Regions from separate parts of the Bacillus sp. FSL K6-3431 genome, predicted to be linked through region 2. Evidence: riboswitches for the same ligand, from Rfam matches in the RefSeq annotation. Region 2 holds a riboswitch; the other holds the start of a gene.
What was found. Region 2 has a riboswitch for S-adenosylmethionine ahead of MHB53_RS15300 (5-methyltetrahydropteroyltriglutamate--homocysteine S-methyltransferase). Riboswitches for the same ligand answer to the same signal wherever they lie in the genome.
Positions count from the first base shown of each region.

Region 1: linked by a shared signal. The riboswitch ahead of solA (N-methyl-L-tryptophan oxidase) and the one ahead of MHB53_RS15300 (5-methyltetrahydropteroyltriglutamate--homocysteine S-methyltransferase) in region 2 are both predicted to bind S-adenosylmethionine.

Region 1 is NZ_JBBOCT010000001.1:1,961,024-1,965,538, forward strand. Features, by position in the region: gene MHB53_RS10170 (methionine ABC transporter ATP-binding protein) at 1-346, opposite strand, end outside; gene MHB53_RS10175 (MetQ/NlpA family ABC transporter substrate-binding protein) at 493-1,347, opposite strand; gene solA (N-methyl-L-tryptophan oxidase) at 1,498-2,649, opposite strand; SAM riboswitch class I at 2,781-2,887, opposite strand; gene MHB53_RS10185 (thioredoxin family protein) at 3,010-3,318, opposite strand; gene MHB53_RS10190 (toprim domain-containing protein) at 3,610-3,954, opposite strand; gene gcvH (glycine cleavage system protein GcvH) at 4,083-4,466, opposite strand.
Region 2 is NZ_JBBOCT010000001.1:3,141,074-3,145,588, forward strand. Features, by position in the region: gene MHB53_RS15295 (DUF4091 domain-containing protein) at 1-1,248, opposite strand, end outside; SAM riboswitch class I at 1,439-1,538, shown strand; gene MHB53_RS15300 (5-methyltetrahydropteroyltriglutamate--homocysteine S-methyltransferase) at 1,633-2,745, shown strand; gene MHB53_RS15305 (glycosylhydrolase-like jelly roll fold domain-containing protein) at 2,862-4,515, opposite strand, start outside.

The DNA of each region.
Region 1 (4,515 bases), 1.2 Mb from region 2:
TTTTAGGTTTACCTTGCAAAATAAGTGGCATTGCTACATTTTGAAAAATTGTTTTCGAATGTAACAAATTGTAATGTTGGAAAATCATACCGATTTTTTTTCTTTGGTCACGTAGTTCCTTTGGAGAAAGAGTGAGTAAATCTACGCCATTAATAAGAATTTTTCCAGATGTTGGGCGTTCTAATAAATTCACACATCTAATTAATGTACTTTTACCTGCTCCACTAAAACCAACAACCCCAAAAATCTCCCCTTTATTAACAGAGAGATTAATTCCTTTTAATGCTTCAACTCTCTTTTCTTTCTTTTTTCCAAAGACTTTATATACATCATCTAGCTGAAGCATCATTTTATCTCCTTTAGTCATTCATTAAAATTGTTTACGTTTCACTGCCTACCTCTATTTATAACTAGGTCCGGACGAAATATCAATACTTTTACTCATAATTTTAGCCTGTTTATAAGGAAAACAGGCTAAAGTGTTAGTATTTTTTACTTCGTTTGTTTATAATGATCTAAGAAAGAAATTGGTTCTCTTACTGGAACAGCAGCACCTTTAAATTCTTCCTCAATAAATTCTTTCACTTTATCCGCGTGGTAAATTTCCACTATTTTCTGTAATGTCTCATCGTCTTTTCGCTTTGTTTGTGCAGCAATAATGTTCACGTATGATTTATTACTTGCATCTTCCCTAAATATTGAATCATGCGTAGGATTTAAGCCTGACTTGATCGCCATATCCGAGTTAATAACCGCAACTGCTGCATCATCAAGACCACGTGCCGCTTGGCCTGCATCTACAGGAGTGATTTTAAGGTTTTTAGGGTTATCTACAATATTTTCCGTGCCGCCAGTACCATCAAATCCGTCTTTTAATGTAATTACTTCTGCTTTTTCTAAAAGTAATAACGCTCTGCCTAAGTTGGTAGGGTCTTTAGGTAAAATAACCTGGTCCCCGTCTTTCAAATCACTCACGTCAGTAATTTCTTTCGAATACATCCCCATTGGCCAAATGGAAGTCGTTCCAATCGCTGATAAATCAAGTTTCCGATCTTCTTTAAAGCTATCAAAATATACAACCGTTTGAAACGCGTTAATATCAATTTCACCATCAGCTAATGCAAGATTAGGCTGAACATAATCATCAAATTTTACAACTTCGATTTCAATTCCTTCTTCTTTCGCAAGTTCTTTCACTAGATTCCAAGTTGGAATTTCTGCTGAACCTACTCCAACTTTAATGACATCACTATCTGATTTACTTTTCGATCCACATGCAGCTAATACTAAAATAACTCCTAATAAAATGATCGTAAATATATTTCTTACATTTTTGCTCGATTTCATTATTTTCCCTCTTTTTTTATATTATTTTATTTTGATCTTTCTTTAGAGTAGTTTAGGAATCCTATCCCTAAGCGAAGCGTAGGTGAGACCTACCAATCAGGTGGGGTAGAATCCCCACCTGATCCTCCGATGTTGTAGCTTACTGTAAATTCACTTATCAAAACGACTTGGATCAAACATGCTTATGTCTATGTCCGGCGTTGTATCCGTTGATAGCTCTGCTGCAATCTTCCCCATGATCGGTGCAAATTTAAATCCATGCCCAGCCATTGGTCCAAGCAGTGTTACATTTTGCAAACCTGGTGCTGCACCAAGAACAAAATGTTCATCAGGCGTATTTGTATAGAAACATGTCTTAGCTTTTACAGGTTCTGGAATGAGATCTGGCAAGTACTTCCTTACCTTTACAGTAAGGGGTAACAAATCTGCATCATGAATCTCCCTATCTACTTCATTAGGGTCGTCGAATATCGCTCCACCATGATGAAATGCAACCTTTACCGTTTTCCCATCAATTGATGGGAACCCATAGAAACCTCGACCTTTGCTTACCCTAGAAAAGATAGGGAATTTCTCTGGTGTGAACTGCTCAGGATTTCTAGCATTGTACCATACTAAAACTTGGCGTTCGAGTGAAACAGGTAATTTTAGCTGTGGGAGAAGCTTGGATGTCCATCCACCAGAAGCAACAATTACTTTTTTTACCCTAATTTGTTTATCTCCATATGAAATAGAGACACCATTTTTATCCGGTATAATTGTCGTTACTGGACTATCTGTATAAACAGTTCCCCCTAATTCTTCGCCCCGATTTACCGCTGTTTCAATTGCAAGCTCGGGTTTTAAAAAACCAGCTAATTCCTCATAAACGGCAATTTGATTTTCTTGAAAATTAATTTGTGGATATACTTTGCTGGCCTCAGAAGCATCATATATTTTATGAGGAAGATTATACTGTTGGACACTTTCTTGCACAGTAGTCATAAAATCGTCTTCTTTTGGTCCGAACATCGTTCCACCGGTTTCTACATAAAGTTCAACACCGGTTTCGTTCTCCAATTCGCGCCAAAGATCCCTAGCTGCTTGGAGTAGTGGAACATATGCAACACCTTCACCATATGCTGTACGAAAAATTCTCGTTTCACCATGTCCAGCGCCTTTATCATGTCCTGGTCTATATCGATCAAACCCTACAACATTAACTCCCATCCGTGCAAGCTGCCAGAATGCAAAACTCCCCATGGACCCTAATCCAATTACTGCTACATCTGCATCAACTTTTTGCTCATGATATTCGCTCATTTTGATGATCTCCCCATAATTAATTGTTTTATATGTGCTGTAATATCTAAGAATTAATCTGCTTATTCTTTATAAATAAAAATGCCCCTCTGCATAAATGAGCAGAAAGGCATCGAAATAAACAAACCTTCCTCTCATCTCCCAAAGCATTAAGCTTTGTGTGATTTGGCACCATTTCACTATTGTGACGGTTGCCGGGCTTCAAAGGGCACATTCCCTCCACCTCTCTGGATAAGAGCAAAACTTTATTAAATTTTATGATCAAGTTATCTATTATTGTGATTTTAACATGCAGACTTACAATCGTCAATGACATAATTATAGTTTTTTCGACAAAATCCTCAGAATCCTATTAAGCATTTATACATATCGCTTAACTAAATCGTGTAAATAAGGTACTGATTTACACGCATAAATCTTTTCATCTACTTGCCCATCTTTTACAATTAACATGCAGGGAACACTTTCAATAGAAAAAAGCGCAGCCATATCAGGATAATAATTTAGATCAGTTTTTCCAAATGGAATACCTTCTATCATATGTTCGACTATGCTAATCATTTTTCCAGCAACCTGACAGGTGCCACAAAGCGGAGTGTAGAAATAAAGAACAGCTGTCCCTTCCTTTTCCAAAACTTCCTTTATATCTTCATTAGACCATTCTATCATAATAACTAGTTCATCCCTTTATAGAAGTTGTTCAAAGAGTCCGGTAAAAATGGCAGTCGAATTTCGTTGTCAGCATGCTTCTCCGTTCGTATAAGAAGAAATCTTCTACCTAAAATCGCTCACGTTCCTGTGAACGACACAGAAGACAACACATCCTGTGCAAGTGCTGTGGTGCTCGAAAGCTGCTCTTCCTAGAACTTCGACGGACAGGACGTCCTATTGCCGACACTGCACAGGACGTAGCGGTCTTAGTCGGCATTGGCCCTTTTTATCCTCATTTTGAACTTAAATTTATAAATATTTCGCGTCAACATCCATATTTGCCCTCAATAGCATTGTTGCTAAATACTGATAGGGCGCCGTTGCTACTTCTTTATATGTCCGATCAATATATAGATGATGTGCCATTGGAAATTCACGTTTTAATACTTTTCTGAGCTTTTCACCCGATTTATCGGCGTCAACTAAAATATATACTTCTTTATCATCCAAAACTTCAACTAACTCGTCAAGTTTTGAAAAACTAATTGTTCCATTTGTACAAATGATGTCTACAGGTTCTTTGACAATCCTTGCAACCCTTTTTTTATCAGACAAACCTTCAACAATAATGACTTTATTCGGGGCTGTTTTCATTGCTTCAACTCCGGTTAATCAAATTTTCACAGAAGGAACCTCGACTAACACATCCAATTTCTACAGCTGTATAAAGCTTATGGGAGTGAAAAAATGCATCTCAGCTATTGCTAAGATGCAAGTCTTTATTATTCTTCATTCGTCATGTCTGCATATTGTTCAGCAGACATCAGATTGTCCAACTCACTATGGTCGGAAGGCTCTACTACGATCATCCATGCTTTTTCATACGGAGACTCGTTTACGTATTCCGGATTATCTTCCAACTCTTCATTAACCTCAATTACTTTTCCGCTTAGTGGTGAATATAATTCAGAAACAGTTTTAACAGACTCTACGCTTCCGAATGGCTCATCAGCTGTAACTACATCACCTACCTCCGGAAGTTCAACAAATACAATATCTCCCAGCTCGGATTGAGCGAAGTCAGTGATACCGATACGCATATTCTCGCCTTCTGTTTTAATCCATTCATGTTCATCAGAATAGCGAAGTTCTTTTGGCAAATTCATTCCATAACCCCTCCATAATATCTTCTATAGTTAATGTACATAAAGATTT
Region 2 (4,515 bases):
TAGCCCGAGCTCTCTTCTTCGTTTAGATACATTGATTAATTCCTTACTATCATGTTGTATATGGTATAGTCCTACTGAAATATGATGGATTCTATCTAGTTGTGGATCATTTAGACTGTTGTAGTTCATAGCAGCTGAAATCTTTAGCCTACCATTAGACACTTCTTCAATTAAATCAACTGCCTTTCCCAAATCAGCTAATGGTCTTTCATCATTTGCCATATAAGTTTTATCCAACCAACCCTTTTCATCAAGATGAGGTACAAACGCTTCTAAAAAGGCACGCCACATTTCAGCCCATTTCGGATGATTTACATCAATCTTTTCTATTACATCATTCTTTTTAGCTTCATCATAATATGTAATTTTACTTGCCCAAGAAACCATGCTGTATGCATCAATCTGCTTGTCAATACCTATATCCATCATAAACTTTACCCACATGTCGAAAATTGAAAAATCAAAGTCAAATGTGCCATCAACTTTCCGCACCCACTTCACCATACTGTGATACGGATCATACGTTTGCGAATCCCATGGGTCAGTGGTCACTGTAGTAGTGATTGACTTTTGGCCAGCTGCAGCTAGCATTTCATAATGTGGCCTCATTACATCGAAATGCTTTTGTGACCATAGCTGATCCTCAGGAATATGATTGATTCTTGCAACTGCAAATGGATTCTGCCATAAATCAAGGAAATACGTCCAATCCTTTACTTCAGGTAAAGTAATATCCAGTACTTCTAATTGTATAGTAAAAATCACTTCATCACCCGAAGCTGTATTCACGCTCATTTCCCCAGTGTAGTGACCTGCAACAGCATCTCGCGGAATATCGATGGATACCCAAATAGGCTGCACACTGGTCTCATCCATGTTTATCGGATAGCTGGAAAAAAGAATATCCGGTATAATTTCCTGTGGATTTCCTTGAGAGGGATTCCCTCTTCCCGCTCTGGTTGTTTGAATAAAATTTGCTTTTATACTGGAAGCTTTTATTTTATGATTATAGCTATCTACTAAATCCCCTACGGAAAGGGAAACGCCCTCTTTACCTTCATCGTTCGTCCATAATACAAACTGGGCGCTTGCACGATCACCTTTCCACGCATTCCCTTCCCATGTCACCGCTTTCATTTCTATAACTTCATTAAAATCTACACGCTTATAGTCTTCCTTGTAGGTGTTTTCTTTTACATAATGTGTATCAGTTGTTCCGACAGCGCCTTTTAGAGACGTATTCTTCATTTATTCTTCCTCCTTCATTTCATTAAAATCGCTCCATCGTAATTGGCTAATCCAATATTAACAGCATTCTATGCTAAAAAACAATCCTCTTCCATTTTATCATCAATTCTATTAATTTTATTTTTTCACACTTGACAGAAATAATAAAGAGCTGTAGAGTAATAGCTAATTCAAAACTACATATAATTATTTCTTATCCAGAGAGGTGTAGGGACTGGCCCATTGATACCTCAGCAACAGACTTTTATGTACTGTGCTAATTCCAGAAGCGTAATGCTTGAAGATAAGAAGAGCCGATAGCATAATGCCAAAACCTCTTCTTTTTTCCAAGAAGAGGTTTTTTATTATATCAAAAAAATTAAAATGGAGAGAAGGAATGTAACAATGACAACTACAACTTTAACGAAAGCACCATTCAGAGCGGATCACGTCGGAAGTTTATTACGTCCAGATAATTTGCACAAAGCAAGAAAAGACTTTAAAGAAGGTGCAATTACCGCCGAACAATTACGTGAAGTGGAAACGCAAGAAATTAAACGGATCGTTGATAAGCAAATTGAAGTTGGCTTAGAACTTGTAACAGATGGTGAGTTTAGACGCCGATTTTGGCATACTGACTTTCTCGAGCACTTAAATGGAATAGAAGGTTATATTCCCGAATTAGGATATGTTTTTAACGGAAATGAAGAAACAGAAAGATATAATGTCCGAAACGTTGGAAAGATTTCATTCAATCCTGATCACCCACATGTTAAGGATTTTATTGAATTCAATGAAATTGTTGCTGGTCGTGCCGTTGCCAAACAAACCATTCCAAGCCCTAACCAATTATTTAATGTGGGTATAAGGGATGAAAACATCTATCCCGACATTGAAGAATATGCAGACGATGTTATTCAAGCTTATCGTGATGCGATTAAAGCTTTCTACAATGCAGGCGTCCGTTATTTACAACTAGATGATGTTTATATTGCAGGGCTTTCCTCTCCAGATATTCCTTTTAATGATGGCAAATATACAAGAGAATACTTAATTGATTTAGCTCTCAAAGTAGCAAACAGTGTATTGGAAGGAAAACCAGAAGATTTAGTGGTCACAACCCATCTATGCCGTGGAAACTATCGCTCCAACTGGGCATTTCAAGGTAGCTATGGACTGATCGCCCCTACTTTATTTGCAAAAGAAAAAGTAAATGGCTTTTTCCTAGAATATGATGATGAGCGCTCAGGTGACTTTAAACCATTGGACCATATTCCAAATGGTGGGGCACAAGTTGTTTTAGGCGTAGTCACCTCTAAATATGGAAAATTAGAAGACAAAGAAGTAATTAAAGCACGCATTAAAGAAGCGGCACAATATGTACCATTAGAGCAATTATGCTTAAGCCCACAATGCGGATTCGCTTCCACACATCATGGTAATAAACTAACGGAAGATCAGCAATGGGAAAAGCTGAGGTTTATTGTTGAAATTGCTGAGGATGTCTGGGGAAAATAATCCATCTATTTTATAAAGTTTGTTCAAAAGAGGTTAGGAGTGAAAGATTCCCAACCTCTTTTTTCCTTTTCCTCATATAGCAACACAAAGATTGGTGCCCATTTATACTCAAGAATTTATCCCATTGTTAATGTTACTGGTCCAATTAAGCCTGATGGTAAACTCACTTCGTCCTTACAATTGGCCTTAGAATTTGTCACCACTATTTTTATCGAGTTATTACCTTTTCTTAATAAATTTGCGAATTCAAAAGTATAAGGAGCCCACATTTTCACACCAATTTCTTGATCATTTATCCAAACCTGGGCTATTTCATGGACTTCTCCTAAGTCTAGGATCGCACTAGTAGTATAGGTTTCCGGGCATGTAAAGGTTTGTTCATACATTAGCGCACCTGAGAAGTGTTCCATCCCATCCCAGTGAGTCCATGATTCAAGAGTGACTTTATCCAATGTCGAACCTTCCAAACTGATTTTCCAGTCATCTCTTACAATAATAGATTGCTTATTTCTTATTGGTAAAGAATCTTGATGTAATGGCTCTTCGTTTGGATTGAAATGGATAATAATACTTTCCCGACGCTGCAGTTGCAAAGATACAATCGTATTAATTTCTTGGCTCTGTATTGGAACATCTTCTATAGTGCCTTTCCATGGGTCCCATTTCTGAACAGACCCTACACCTTTCATTTGTAGCTTCCCGCCAAAGTTTGTTTCTCCCTCATTAATTAGTAAATAAAAAGTTTTATTCTCCTTTTCGACTTTGCTAATTCGAATGTTTTTACAAGCAGGAACCAGCATCGTCTCTCTGCCAATTTCATCCTCCAAATTTTCACATATACTATGCATTGATGTAAGTTTAGCACCTGCTATTTCATTTTCCGAAAGAACAAAAACCGATACACCTTTTTCAATGAAATTTTCTAAAAGCAGCATTGTTTTACTATTAAACCTTGAAATATCCTCTATTAAAATCGCATGGTACACTTGTTTCTCTATACACAGTTTTCCTTCATCAATAACAATAGTATGCAAAAGGGACTCTTCTAAGTAATTAAATTCTATCTGATTTTCGTATAAAGGCTTGACTATTTTCCATGGTAAAAAGTCTTCCTCACATAAAACAGCTATCTGTGCTTGATTCACACTATCAGTCATTAACCAACTTAAGCGCTTAATATATGTAGAAAACTGTTTATAATAAGGCCACCAAATATTATTCGCACCCACATCTGGAGGACGCTCGTGACTCCTTGATCTTCCTTCAATTGAATAATAGAAAGCATGTGGTGAAATTAAGTTGACACCTCGAACAAATAGCCAGTCAAAATACCATTTCATATCACCACCAGATAAATTCCAACCATTTCCTTGCCCACAAACACCAAGAACCTCATTTAAATTACGTCGTCTACCTCGGTGTCTCGCCGCATCTGCCGAGCATTTTCCAGCTGTAGAATGATGACCTACCAATCCTTTTTCATCCTCTGGTGCAACCCAACGCCAAACGACATCCTGTCCTGGTATTTGAAAATAATCTAGTAACCCAATGTCATCACTTGCAGCTGGATGCCCGGTTAATGAAATATGATGCTCCTCACACCATATACTTAAAGGTCTATAATAGGCCTCCGCCAAGCGTTTATTCACAGCCTTTTGATAATTTTTTCGAATGACTGCCGTTTCGTTGCCAATATCAAACCATAAAGCCAGTAGGTCCGTTTCACGATTTCCTTGCTTAAGATAATAGGACAGAAATCCATTTGTCCAT